DNA from 4 places in the Brevibacillus sp. BC25 genome. Region 1 is predicted to be linked to each of the others. Evidence: riboswitches for the same ligand, from Rfam matches in the RefSeq annotation. Region 1 holds a riboswitch; each other region holds the start of a gene.
What was found. A riboswitch is a leader RNA that binds a small molecule or an ion and turns the genes downstream of it on or off. The one in region 1 is predicted to bind S-adenosylmethionine.

Region 1 (3,128 bases):
TTCTGTACGGGATACCGTTCCCGTCACTCTTCCTCCGCGCAGTACCGTAATACGATCCGCTACCTCCATGACCTCCTGCAACTTATGTGTAATCAAAATGACGCTCTTGCCGCTCTCCGCCAGGTTTCGAATCGTTTGCAGCAGATCACGTACCTCCAGCGGGGTAAGTACAGCTGTCGGCTCGTCTAGCACGATAATATCCGCTCCCTGATACAGGACCTTCAGAATCTCGACCCTTTGCTGTTCCCCAATCGAGCAATTCGCTACCTTGGCCTGCGGATGAATCGGAATGCGATACTGCTCACTAAGCGCCCGCACCTTGTCCTCCGCGTCATTTCTTTTGAAAAAACCCGCTTGATTCGGCTCGTATCCGATCACGATATTTTCAGTCACACTGAATTCTCCGAAGAGCATAAAGTGCTGGTGAACCATCCCGATTCCATTTCGAATCGCGTCCTCTGGTCCGCGAAAAACAACTGGCTTGCCGTTTAACACGATCTCTCCCGACGTCGGTTGCTCCATCCCGTACAGCATCCGCATCAGTGTTGTTTTGCCCGCTCCATTTTCCCCGACAATCGCGTGGACTTCTCCTGCTGCCAGTGAGAACGACACCTTGTCGTTGGCGGTAAAATCTCCGTACTTCTTGGTCATGGCCCTCATTTCCAAGCGATCGGTCATTCCCACTCCCTCATTTCTGTACGTCCTTTTATGAAAATGGAAGACCGACTACACAGCCGTAGTCGGTCACATCCATCACTGTGCACAAGCTATAAATAACCGTTCAAAAAGTTGGCTTTTCAGCACCGAGCTACCTTTTTAGAACTGGTCTGGTACTTTGCGAGTGCCCGCTACAATCTCATCGTTGATCGCTTTCACTTTATCCACCACTTCTTGTCCAATAAAAGCGTTCAGAGGCGTTTTGCTTTCGTGCGTGACATAGGTTACGCCAACACCTTTTTCTTTCAAGCCGTACGCAACAACACCTGGTTTGAACGTTCCTTCTACAAAGTTCTTCACGGTTTCATAAGCTGCCGCGTCAGTCCCTTTCAATTGGGACAGAACAATATGCTCTGGATCAATCGTCGTACGGTCAACGTCCTGACCTGCTGTGAAGAAACCTTTTTCCTTCGCTGCTTCGAAAACGCCGAGGTCGCCTACTGCTGCTGCACCGTTAATGAAGTCAGCGCCTTTGGAAGCTTGGAGCAACGCCAATTCCTTCGCTTTTGCCGGGTCAGTGAAGCTACCTACATAGTTGACCATCAGCTCTGCTTTTGGATTCGTCGCTTTCAAGCCCTCTTCGAAGCCAACTGTCCATTTTTTCAACTGTGGAATATCAAGAGCGACAATCATACCCACTTTGTTCGTTTTCGTTGCCAGACCTGCTGCTGCTCCCACCAGGTAAGCCGCTTCCTGCTCGCGGAAGGTAACACTGCGAACATTTGGCAAATCCACTACAGTATCAATAATCGCAAAATTACGGTCAGGATTTTCGGTTGCTACTTTTTTCAATGCATCCTCTGATGTAAAGGAAGAAGTGATGATCAAATCATAATTTTCTGCAACAGCCACGCGCAGATTCTCTTCAATCGCTCCATGGTCTGTAGATTCAATCGTTTTCACTTCTGCGCCCAGCTCTTGTGCGGCTTTCTTTGCACCTTCATCCATTTGTTGGAAGAACGGATTCACACCGATTTTCTCGGGCAAAATCAAGGCAATTCGCTTTTTGGCCGCGCCCTCTTGTCCTGCTGCTTGTCCTCCTGGCTGATCTGCAGGTGCGCTTGTGCCAGTCGAGCACCCTGTTGCCAATACTGCGAATGTCGTTAATGCCAGCAATAACTTCTTCATGATGTATCTCTCCCTATCCGAACTTTACGTTTTTCTTTATCCTATTAGGTAATGTACGGCTTTTTACCCATTTTTTCAATACCATTTACGAATATTATCTTATAAAATAAATTTATCGTTCGTTTATTACCTCCTTCCTTTTATAAATACAACAAAAAAACTCTTCCCGGAGGAAGAGTTTGCGTACGTAGCCGTTCTCTTCCTCATCTGTCAAAACCATGGTACAGGTTTTGCAGGAATTGGCACCTTTCTGTTCATGCATAGACATGATCAGTGGTTGCCGGGCATCATCGGGCCAGTCCCTCCGCCGCTCTTGATAAGGTAGGTAAATATATTTAGTTACAATGGAATTCATTCTAGCAGAACGGTTCAAAAATGCAATTCTTTTTTCTTAATTCCAAACACTTCTAAAAGTGAATCGAAGTTTAAAAAGTCGTCTTTTACTTTTTAAACAACCTTTAATTTACGTGAAAGGTTTGCTGGAGACGATGAGACAATGTATTCAGCTCGCCCAGCTCTTCCGTAATCTCACGCACTTTTTGATGCTGGTTTTCTGCTGTCGCAAACAGCTCTTCTAAGTTGGCTACGGATTCCTCGGTTACGGCTGTAATGGTCGACATCTCGATGGCAACTTCGCCGGAACGTACTTTTACCCGGTCCATGCTGGAGCTTACTTGATCAGCTGCTTCCAAGAAGGCCATCATCCCGGCACGCACTGCTTCGATAGAGGCCACTGTTTTCACGGCCAGCTCTTGGCCTTTTGCAACAGACGTTTCCCCATTGCTCATATGCTGCACCGCATTCTCACTTTCCTGATGGAGAGATTTCAGAATGTCGGTAATTTCCTGCGTAGCTGTCGCGCTTTGTTCCGCCAGCTTGCGTACCTCATCCGCTACAACAGCAAATCCACGTCCATGCTCGCCTGCACGAGCCGATTCAATCGCCGCATTCAGCGCCAAAAGATTCGTTTGTGTCGCGATCTGATTAATAGCGCCGACAATTTCCTCTACGCGATTCGCCTGACGATTGAGCTGGTGAATCGTAGAGGCTGCTACATTAACTGCCTGCACAATTTGCTCCATCTGCGAGGACAGCTCGTTCATCATCTGAACGCTTTCTGTCAGACGACGGTTATTTTGTTGCGATTCCGTTTTCATTGAGTTGGTCTGTGTTGTGACTGCCTCGATTTCCTGGTCGATGGATTGAACCTCTTCTTCGATCTTCACCGTAGAATTCGCCTGCGATTCCATACCTGTGGCGACTTCCTTGAAGGCTACCATCAT
Region 2 (3,128 bases), on a different contig from region 1:
TGAAGTTCCTACGATCATTTTCGTCACAGGAATCAGCAAGATCATCAAAATGATAAACGGTACCGAACGTAATACGTTGACAACGAATGATGCGATCGTATAAAAAGTGCGGTTTTGCAGAAGCTGTCCGCGTGAAGTCAAAAACAGAATGATTCCCAACGGCAAACCAATCAGGACGGTAAACAGGGTGGAAAAGCCGAGCATCGTGAGCGTGTCCATCGTACCTACGCCGATTTCAGCCCAATCCACATTCTCGAATGTCCAGTCCATTTATATCACCTCTACTTCCAAGCCACGTTGGCGCAGCGTCTCAATGGTCTTTTGATTCTGTGCAACATCGCCTTCCAGCTCAATCACCAACTGACCATACGGCGTATCCTTCATGCGAGAGATCGTTCCCTGTAAAATGCTGAACACCGTGCCGGTCTCTTGCATCGTTTGGAACAGGATCGGCTGGTACGTTTTTTCTCCGAGGAAGGTGACACGAGCAATGGTACGGATCCCCGAAGCCTTTTCGTGCTCAACTGCTTCGCGCAGTTCTGTAGAATCCGCCACTTGTTCCACGAATTCTTGTGTCGTTGGATGCTTCGGACGAAGGAATACGTCCAGTACGTTACCCGACTCGACGATCTTTCCTCCATCAATCACGCCGACACGATCACAAATGGAGCGAATGACGTGCATCTCGTGGGTAATCAGCACAATGGTCAAGCCCAGCTTGCGGTTGATATCCAAAAGCAGTGCCAGAATGGAGTTCGTCGTCTGCGGATCGAGAGCCGATGTAGCTTCGTCACAGAGCAGCACTTTTGGATCATTCGCGAGCGCCCGGGCGATTCCGACACGCTGCTTCTGTCCGCCAGACAGCTGAGACGGATATTTGTCCTTATGTGCCTCCAAGCCAACCAGCTTCAGCAGCTCGTTTACTTTCTTATCAATCTCTGCCTTCGGACGCTTGGCCAGCTTGAGTGGAAAAGCGACATTTTCGCCGACTGTCGAAGAAGACAGCAAGTTGAAGTGCTGAAAAATCATGCCGATTGAGCGGCGCTTTTCTTGCAGCTTCCCTTCAGCCAGCTTTGTCAAATCGACACCGTCCACAATAACTTCCCCTGAAGTTGGGCGCTCCAGCAAATTGATGCACCGGATCAACGTACTTTTCCCTGCACCAGAGTGTCCGATAATCCCGTATATTTCTCCTTGCTCTATGGAAAGGTCGATCCCCGTTAATGCTGGGATGGTTTTACCTTGTACTTGATAGCTTTTATGCAAATGACGCAGTTGGATCAACGCATCCACCTCCCGACCACAATCTAAATAAAATCAGAAAACCCCTTTTTCAATAAACGAAAAAGGGGCTGCAACGCAATGTATACGTTCGCATCCACCCTTCTCATCTATACAAGATCAATACAACCTTGTAGGAATTGGCACCGCGACGTTCATTCGAAAATGAACCGGCTGCCGGGCTTCATAGGGCCTGTCCCTCCGCCTCTCTTGATAAGAAAGATATCTACGTATATTATGTTCGTTTTTTCTATTTCTTGATGATACAAAACGGATTATATCCTTTTTGAAAATATAACGTCAATAGTAATAGCAGGAAAAGTTTTTTAATCCATGACGCCGTTGCGGATGATGGTTGATTTTACATGAAAGCGAAACCTTGCTTCCTTGAAGACTTTTCTCAACTCGGCCTGCGTCATGTTTACCATTCCTCTTCTATTTGCACGATACACCATCCCGAATCCAGCGGGATCGACATCGAAGCCCTGCAATTTACTGACAACTTTCTGCAATTCTTTTTCGATCTCTTTTTCCAGTGCATTCTCCATGATTTTCATCAGCTTTGCATTCTCTAGCTTCAGCGGAAGGGTTAATTCCAAAATCCGCGCATGGAATCGGATATGAATATCAAATACCGGGGGGGACACTTGGGTCAGGTCAATTTTAGATGTGCTGGAAATGGTGTCAAAGACAAGCTGCACGCGGTCTTTTTTACTTCCGTGGCTCTTTGGCTCCTCACCAAAAATATGAGCAGGAACAGAAGTATCGTAGCTGCCAATGCTGAATTTCCCATGCATGAGCTTGATTAAAAAGGCTTCCTTTGGTGTGATCCACCCTACATAACGATCCCCTCGAAATAATGCGATACCCTTGATTTGCAGCTCATTTCCCTTTCTTGCAATGTACGGCATGATCGGGTCGATTCCTTTGTCATAATAAGCTCGAAAAAACTCATGCATGGTGGAAGAAGGAATTTTTTCCCCTTCAATATTTTGCTCAATCATACGGTATAAATAGATTCCGATATTTCCTTCTTCCGAGTAGGGATACGTTAACATATCATATGTTTCGCCTTCAAATAGGCAAAGATAAACCCTGCTGGAAATAGAGGAATCCCGATACAACGTGTCAACGATACTGCCAAGTCCACGTTTTGCCAAGTTTTCACTGTAGAGTGTGACACGAATTTGCCCACCCAATACTTTTTTATCTGATTGTAAATTAATCCGATCCCGAATACCTTTGCTGGTTTCACCGGTAGCTGAGAAAAGCTGTATCTTTTCTTTCGCCTCTGGATTAATGGAGGGCATGATCGCTGTCCCACGAATATTTCCATCCTTTAACAGATCATAGCCGACAGCCGTGGCAAGTCCTGTCTCATCAAAAATTTGCCGATCTGTACAGCCTGCTAAGATGAGGAAACCTGAACACCACACCGCAAGAAGCCGATTGGATAATCGCATCCAATGTTTTCGATCAGACAGCATCAGGCACTCTCTCCTTTGCTGGTTGGTTTCGCCCGTTGCTTTCGCTGTTTCAGCAAGACCATGAAGTACAAAAAATAGGGGTACACGTAAATCATGTACACGGTTATTTGCGAGAATATATTCGTCATCCTGCTCATCTCCTGCCTGGATAGCAGCGACAAGGAAGCTACATAAATCACGGGCATAATCCAATACAACGAATGACGCAGGTTGAATCCGAACAAGCGCTTGAGCCCCCGGGCAGAAGACCACAAATACAACATGATATTCGGTAAGATCACGAGAAGCCACAACGAAATGACAACCAGCTCAAACCTTTCCAAAATAGGGAGGTACACCATCTTTTGCATATTGAGTGTC
Region 3 (3,128 bases), on a different contig from region 1:
TAAATCAAGGCGCATTCTTGATCGGGAGTATTGTTGGCGGGATGATGTTTGACCGCTGGGGAAAAATGCGCACCATCATTGTCGGTTCCATCGGCGTTATTCTGATATCGATCGGCTTAGGTGTTACGCAAGATTTTACGATTTATGTTGTCTTGCTTCTACTGAATGGATTGTTTTACGGAACACTTTCTCCTGTGATGAATGCACTGGCAGTAGTGTTATGGCCGGACGGAGGGCGTAAAGGAATCAATCTGATTTATGTCTCCCTCAATGTGGGGGTAGCTGCCGGTTCTGCGCTGGGCGGCTTCTTGGCAAGTGTTTCGTTTGCCTGGACGTTTTTCGGTAATGCGATCTCGCAACTGATTGTGCTCGCCATGTTCATGCTCATTTTGCCGCGTCAATTAAAAATGCTAGAACAACAACGCGAAAACTCGACGACTGGACAAAGGATGTCTGAGCAAGCAACTGGTGATGCGCTGCAACTACCACAGCAAGAGCCAAAGGTTGTATGGGGAGCATTGCTGCTATTATGCGGGGGGCTATTAATTAGCTGGATTGTCTATGTACAATGGACGACGGTGCTGTCGACCTACATGCAATCCCTGGGCATTTCACTCCGTCAATACAGTTTGTTGTGGACGCTGAACGGAGGTTTGATCCTGTTTGGTCAGCCATTGATTGCTTGGGTCATTCGACGCTTTGCCCGTACGCTAAAAGCACAAATGCTCTTGGGCGCTTATATTTTTGCCTTGTCGATGCTGATTCTGTCGCAATCAACCGTTTATGCAGGCTTTGTGGCAGGCATGTTCGTCATGACGCTAGGAGAAATGCTCGTGTGGCCAGCGGTACCGGCAGTAGCTGCACAGTTTACGCCAGAGGGGCGAGAAGGCTTCATTCAAGGTCTGATTGCAGGAACTGGATCAGCAGGGCGGATGCTCGGACCACTGCTGGGCGCCTTCATTTTCCAATCGATTCATGCGCAAGGACTATTGTTTGTGATGGCAGGCCTGTGTCTGTTGTCTGTGGCATTCTTTGCCTTCCACACCTCTTTTCAAAAAAGAAGGCATCAAGTGCCGGTACAGAATCAAGCATCTTGACACGATTTACGTGCTCAAGTTAGTATGATATAGACGAAAAAACAGTATATTCCGTGTGTTTGACTTATTCAGAGAGGTGGAGGGACTGGCCCTATGAAGCCCGGCAGCGGATCTGTTCCATGTGATGGACAGATGCTGTGCCAATTCCAGCAGGATTTTTTCCTGACAGATAAGGACGTGACCAAGCTGATCTCCCCCTTTTTCTGTATGGAAAAAGGGGGTTTTACTGTATTGGGCCCAAGAAAGGAATGGAAGAAAGATGCGTATTCAACCCTCCGACATGATTGATCGACTCCCTACCCAGTTTTTTGCGACCCTGGTGGCAAAAGTAAACAAGGTCATTGCGCAAGGCCATGACGTCATTAACCTGGGGCAGGGCAATCCCGATCTGCCGACACCGCCGCACATTATTGAAGAATTACAGGCGCAAGCGGCACAACCACTCCATCACAAATATCCGCCTTTTCAGGGACGCGTGGAACTGAAGCAGGCAGTGGCTCATTGGTATAAGCAAGAATTTGATGTAGACCTCGATCCGGAGGAAGAAGTAGCGATATTGTTCGGCAGCAAAACCGGTCTTGTAGAGATTTGCCAAGTACTCATGAACGCAGGCGATGTTGCACTGGTTCCAGACCCAGGCTATCCGGATTATTGGTCGGGGGTTGCAGTCGTAGGCGGACGGATGGTCATGATGCCGCTGAAGGCGGAAAATGACTTCTTGCCAGACTACAGCCAGCTCTCCCAAGCTGATTTGGATCGAGCGAAACTGATGTTTCTCAACTATCCGAACAATCCGACAGCGGTCAACGCACCACTCGAGTTTTATGAGGAAACGATTCGCTTCGCCCGAAAACATGAAATCGTCGTCTGCCATGACTTCGCCTACGGGGCGATCAGCTATGACGGGAAAAAGCCGGTCAGCTTCATGCAGGTCCCGGGAGCAAAAGAAGTGGGCGTAGAATTTTATACCCTGTCCAAAACATACAACATGGCAGGCTGGCGTGTTGGTGCCATGGTAGGAAACCGCGAGCTGGTTCGTCTGATCAATCTCATTCAGGATCATTACTTCGTCAGTCTGTTCGGAGCGATACAGATGGCGGCAGCCAAAGCGATGACGGAGTCGCAGCAGTGCGTTCGCGATCTCGTCGCTGTTTACGAAAGCCGCCGCAATGCCTTGTACTCCAATTTGCATCGGATTGGCTGGCAGGCACCACCATCTCAAGGTTCGTTTTTTGCTTGGCTTCCTGTTCCAAGTGGCTTCACATCTATGGAGTTCTCTGACCTGCTTTTGGAAAAAGCGCATGTCGTCGTAGCGCCGGGAAATGGTTTTGGTCCGACAGGTGAGGGTTATGTGCGAGCGGCTTTGTTATCCAATGAAGATCGTCTCGCAGAAGCGGTCCAACGGATTGAGCGGTTGGGGTTGTTTACGAAAACAAAATAAAAGCGAGGCAATTTGGCCACACTACCATACAAATGGAGTGTGGCTTTTTTATTCTAGAATAAAAATCATTCTCATTATTGACAGATAATGATTTTCATTATACGATGACATTGTTAATGATAATTAGTCTCAGCAAGAGCGGGAGGGTACCATGCGCTATCAGATTAACGGTTACACGGATATGTATACGGTGATCGCCAACGAGCGAAAAATCGGCGGAGCCATTGAAGCAGGCCAGATTCGCTTGCGGACGGGAGAAATTTACGCCAATGCTGTTCTCACTCGTTTGGAAATGTCAGGTGCGCATTTTTGCTCGATCGGATTTGTTACAGAAGAAGGCAAAAGACTGATTGTCCATGTGAATGATATCAGCATGATCGCTGATGCTCGTCACGTCAACGTTTGTGAGCTGACGAACGAATGCATGAGAGTGGAGAAATCCGCAGAGAGATTGAAGCGGTTGAAGCGTCTCTGTGAACTAAATGAAGGCAGCTGTACGCCAACCTTCCAAGAAGAGGCATTGCTGTTGGCAAGTGATATTGGCATGGAAGAAGCGTCCACGCATGTAGACCTCTCTTTTCTCCCACACA
Region 4 (3,128 bases), on a different contig from region 1:
CGGGTTGGGGGAGAAGAAAAGAACGCGGGCCGTTTTGAGAGTACGAATGTGCTATGGAACGTGAATGCGAAGCCGCAATGGACGAACGGGGTCAGGGAGCAAAAGCTGTTTTTCCGTTATCCGACAGAGGGGGAAACGGAGGATACCATGTCTCTCACTTCACCTGCCTGGACGACTATGGAGAAGCTGCCTGAGGGAACTGTTTCGCAGCTTGCAATATCTTTTGACCACTTTCTGACGTACGAGGAGTATTATGCACTGATTTCCCGCCATGTTACCTCTTCAGGACAAGATACAGTTTGGTTTGCGGTAGATACAGGGGTGGAGCTCAAGCAAGCAGAGAGTGATGTACCCAATCTGTTACTTGGTGCAGGGGACGTATGGGGATTTGCTCAGAGAGAACTCGATTACGGAGGTGCGCCCATCCGGGTAAATGGGGAAGGGGCAAGAAGAATGGCGACCTATCTGAACGAAATGAAGTACTTATCTGAGCAAGAAGGTCTGACTCGCGATATTGGCAAAGCCTTGGTATTTGGTAGCGACCCTCAGATAGCAGAACGATACAACTACATGCAACAAAACGGAGTGCGAATCTACGGCGCTGTCCTGACCGGACCTACAAAAGAACTACTGAAGCTCAAGGCCGAAAAGTCGATAACAGCAGCGTTTTTAGGCAAAGTAGACTGGTGGAATTGGGAGCGACCTGCGGCATCGGGAACACAACACAGCTACTAAAAGCAAGGTGCGAATTTTTGCACAAAAGGGTGTTGACATCGTGGAAGCGTTGGTTGTATGATTCAAACTAAATCAAAAACCGAATACGTTTTGGATACCTTATCCAGAGAAGGTGGAGGGACTGGCCCGATGATACCCGGCAACCGACATGACGCCATTCAGACGCGAGGAAGCGACTGATTGACAGGCGACATGCACGGTGCTAATTCCTGCAGAAACAAAAGTGGTCTGGAAGATAAGGGGGACATCAACACGGTTCTTACACGTGACGACAGCGACCTCTTTTCTTCGGGAAAAGAGGTCTTTTTTTGCTCTCATGACACAAACAAAACAAGTAGAGATAGAGGAAAAATACGCAGAGGGGAGTTTTGGAATCATGGCATATCGCGCATTGACTGAACAGGAAGCAGTGGAGTACGTAAAAGGAATACCGGGTCTTTTTAGCGAAGGAGCAGAGCTGACCAGTCGCGAAATCGGGGATGGCAACCTCAATCTGGTTTTTGACATTCAGGAGCCAGCATCCGGTAAGAGCGTCATTGTCAAGCAAGCACTGCCTTTTGCCCGCGTCGTGGGAGAATCTTGGCCGCTTACGATTGATCGGGCTCGCATCGAGAGCGAGGCACTCCGCATTCAGCACAAATACGTTCCAGACCTGGTGCCGCAGGTGTATCATTTCGACGGGGAGCTTGCGTTGACTGTCATGGAAAACGTCGGGGACCACATCATCATGCGCAAAGGTCTGATCGAAGGAAAGCGGTACCCGCTATTCGCGAAGCAAATTGGTCGTTTTCTCGCGCAAACCTTGTTCTTCACATCCGATCTGGGCGCGCATCCGTACGATAAAAAAGCGCTAGTCGGAACATTCATAAATCCAGAATTATGCAAAATCACAGAAGACCTCGTCTTTACCGATCCGTATGAAAATGCGCCTACCAACGACTTCAACCCGTTGATTCGCAGGGAAGTCGAGGCGATCTGGAACAACAGGCCGCTGAAGCTGGAAATCGCCAAGCTGAAATACGATTTCCTTACGCGCTCAGAAGCGCTGCTGCATGGTGACTTGCATACCGGAAGTATTTTCATCACAGAAAACAGCCTGAAAGCAATCGATCCAGAATTCGCTTACTACGGCCCAATCGGTTTTGACATCGGGGCGATTATTGCCAATCTGCTGCTCAACTACGCAGGACAGCACGGTTTGCAAAAAGATCAAGGAGAACGGGAAGCGTACCGCGAATACTTACTGGAAACGGTCGAGGATGTCTGGAATGAATTCGTTTCGCAATTCGTTCAGCTCTGGCACAAGCACGCCAAAGAGCGCAGCGCTCATGTCGAGGGACTGTGGCAAAGCTACGTGAAGCGCTTGATTCAGGATACAGCAGGCTATGCCGGATGCAAAATCTTGCGCCGTGTCATCGGCTTGGCGGGCGTAGCGGACCTGAATGCCATTGAAGACGACCAGACTCGCGCAGAAGCAGAGCGTCTGGCTCTCTCGATTGGAGAAGCACTGATTCTCGGTCGCGGCGGCATAGACGAATCGACAGATATCACGGACATCGTACGCACTGTGACCGAACGTTACTATCAGGAGGCTACAACAGTATGACAACCAGCACTCAATTGGCACCTGTTAAGTGGGAGAATAACGCATTGGTCTTGCTTGACCAGACGCGTCTGCCAGTAGAAACGATCTATTTGAACTTAACTACCTCCGAGCAAGTATGGGGTTCCATCCGTCGCTTGGAAGTGCGTGGCGCACCGGCGATTGGCATGGCAGCAGCTTACGGGCTTTACCTGGGCATTCGTGGCAGTGAAGCGAGTAACTACGACGAGTTTTGGCAGGAACTGAACCAGCAAGCAGACTACCTGGGCTCTTCCCGTCCGACAGCCGTGAATCTGTTCTGGGCGTTGGATCGAATCAAAGCTCGTGTTGAAAAAGAAAGCGGAGCTTCGATTGCCGAATTGAAGGCAGCAGTGCTCGATGAAGCACTGACGATTCAAAAGGAAGATGCTGAAGTATGCCGGACCATCGGAGAGCATTTGCTCACTCTGTTGCATGACGGTATGGGAATTCTCACACACTGTAATCCAGGGGCATTGGCTACAGCAGCTTACGGTACGGCTACCGCTCCATTTTATTTGGCAAAGGAACGCGGTTGGAATCTGAAGGTGTACGCAGACGAAACCCGTCCTGTCCTGCAAGGCGCTCGTCTTACTGCATTCGAATTGCAGCAAGCAGGGATTGATGTGACGCTCATCTGCGACAACATGGCGGCGATGGTTATGTCCCAAGGGAAAGTAGAGGCTGTCATTGTCGGTACAGACCGCGTAGCAGCGAATGGAGATGTCGCCAACAAAATCGGTACGTATGGGGTAGCGGTATTGGCAAAAGC

Region 2: linked by a shared signal. The riboswitch ahead of PMI05_RS10905 (methionine ABC transporter ATP-binding protein) and the one ahead of PMI05_RS08480 (BMP family protein) in region 1 are both predicted to bind S-adenosylmethionine.
Region 3: linked by a shared signal. The riboswitch ahead of PMI05_RS11130 (pyridoxal phosphate-dependent aminotransferase) and the one ahead of PMI05_RS08480 (BMP family protein) in region 1 are both predicted to bind S-adenosylmethionine.
Region 4: linked by a shared signal. The riboswitch ahead of mtnK (S-methyl-5-thioribose kinase) and the one ahead of PMI05_RS08480 (BMP family protein) in region 1 are both predicted to bind S-adenosylmethionine.

Annotation. Positions count from the first base shown of each region.
Region 1 is NZ_AKIX01000030.1:8,026-11,153, forward strand. It holds gene PMI05_RS08475 (ABC transporter ATP-binding protein) at 1-678, opposite strand, end outside; gene PMI05_RS08480 (BMP family protein) at 817-1,845, opposite strand; SAM riboswitch class I at 2,046-2,168, opposite strand; gene PMI05_RS08485 (methyl-accepting chemotaxis protein) at 2,304-3,128, opposite strand, start outside.
Region 2 is NZ_AKIX01000038.1:58,437-61,564, forward strand. It holds gene PMI05_RS10900 (methionine ABC transporter permease) at 1-270, opposite strand, end outside; gene PMI05_RS10905 (methionine ABC transporter ATP-binding protein) at 271-1,284, opposite strand; SAM riboswitch class I at 1,385-1,501, opposite strand; gene PMI05_RS10910 (Ger(x)C family spore germination protein) at 1,608-2,768, opposite strand; gene PMI05_RS10915 (GerAB/ArcD/ProY family transporter) at 2,768-3,128, opposite strand, start outside.
Region 3 is NZ_AKIX01000039.1:11,578-14,705, reverse strand. It holds gene PMI05_RS11140 (MFS transporter) at 1-1,097, shown strand, start outside; SAM riboswitch class I at 1,159-1,273, shown strand; gene PMI05_RS11130 (pyridoxal phosphate-dependent aminotransferase) at 1,357-2,538, shown strand; gene PMI05_RS11125 (hypothetical protein) at 2,690-3,128, shown strand, end outside.
Region 4 is NZ_AKIX01000088.1:20,393-23,520, forward strand. It holds gene PMI05_RS21640 (anti-sigma factor) at 1-735, shown strand, start outside; SAM riboswitch class I at 832-977, shown strand; gene mtnK (S-methyl-5-thioribose kinase) at 1,112-2,341, shown strand; gene mtnA (S-methyl-5-thioribose-1-phosphate isomerase) at 2,338-3,128, shown strand, end outside.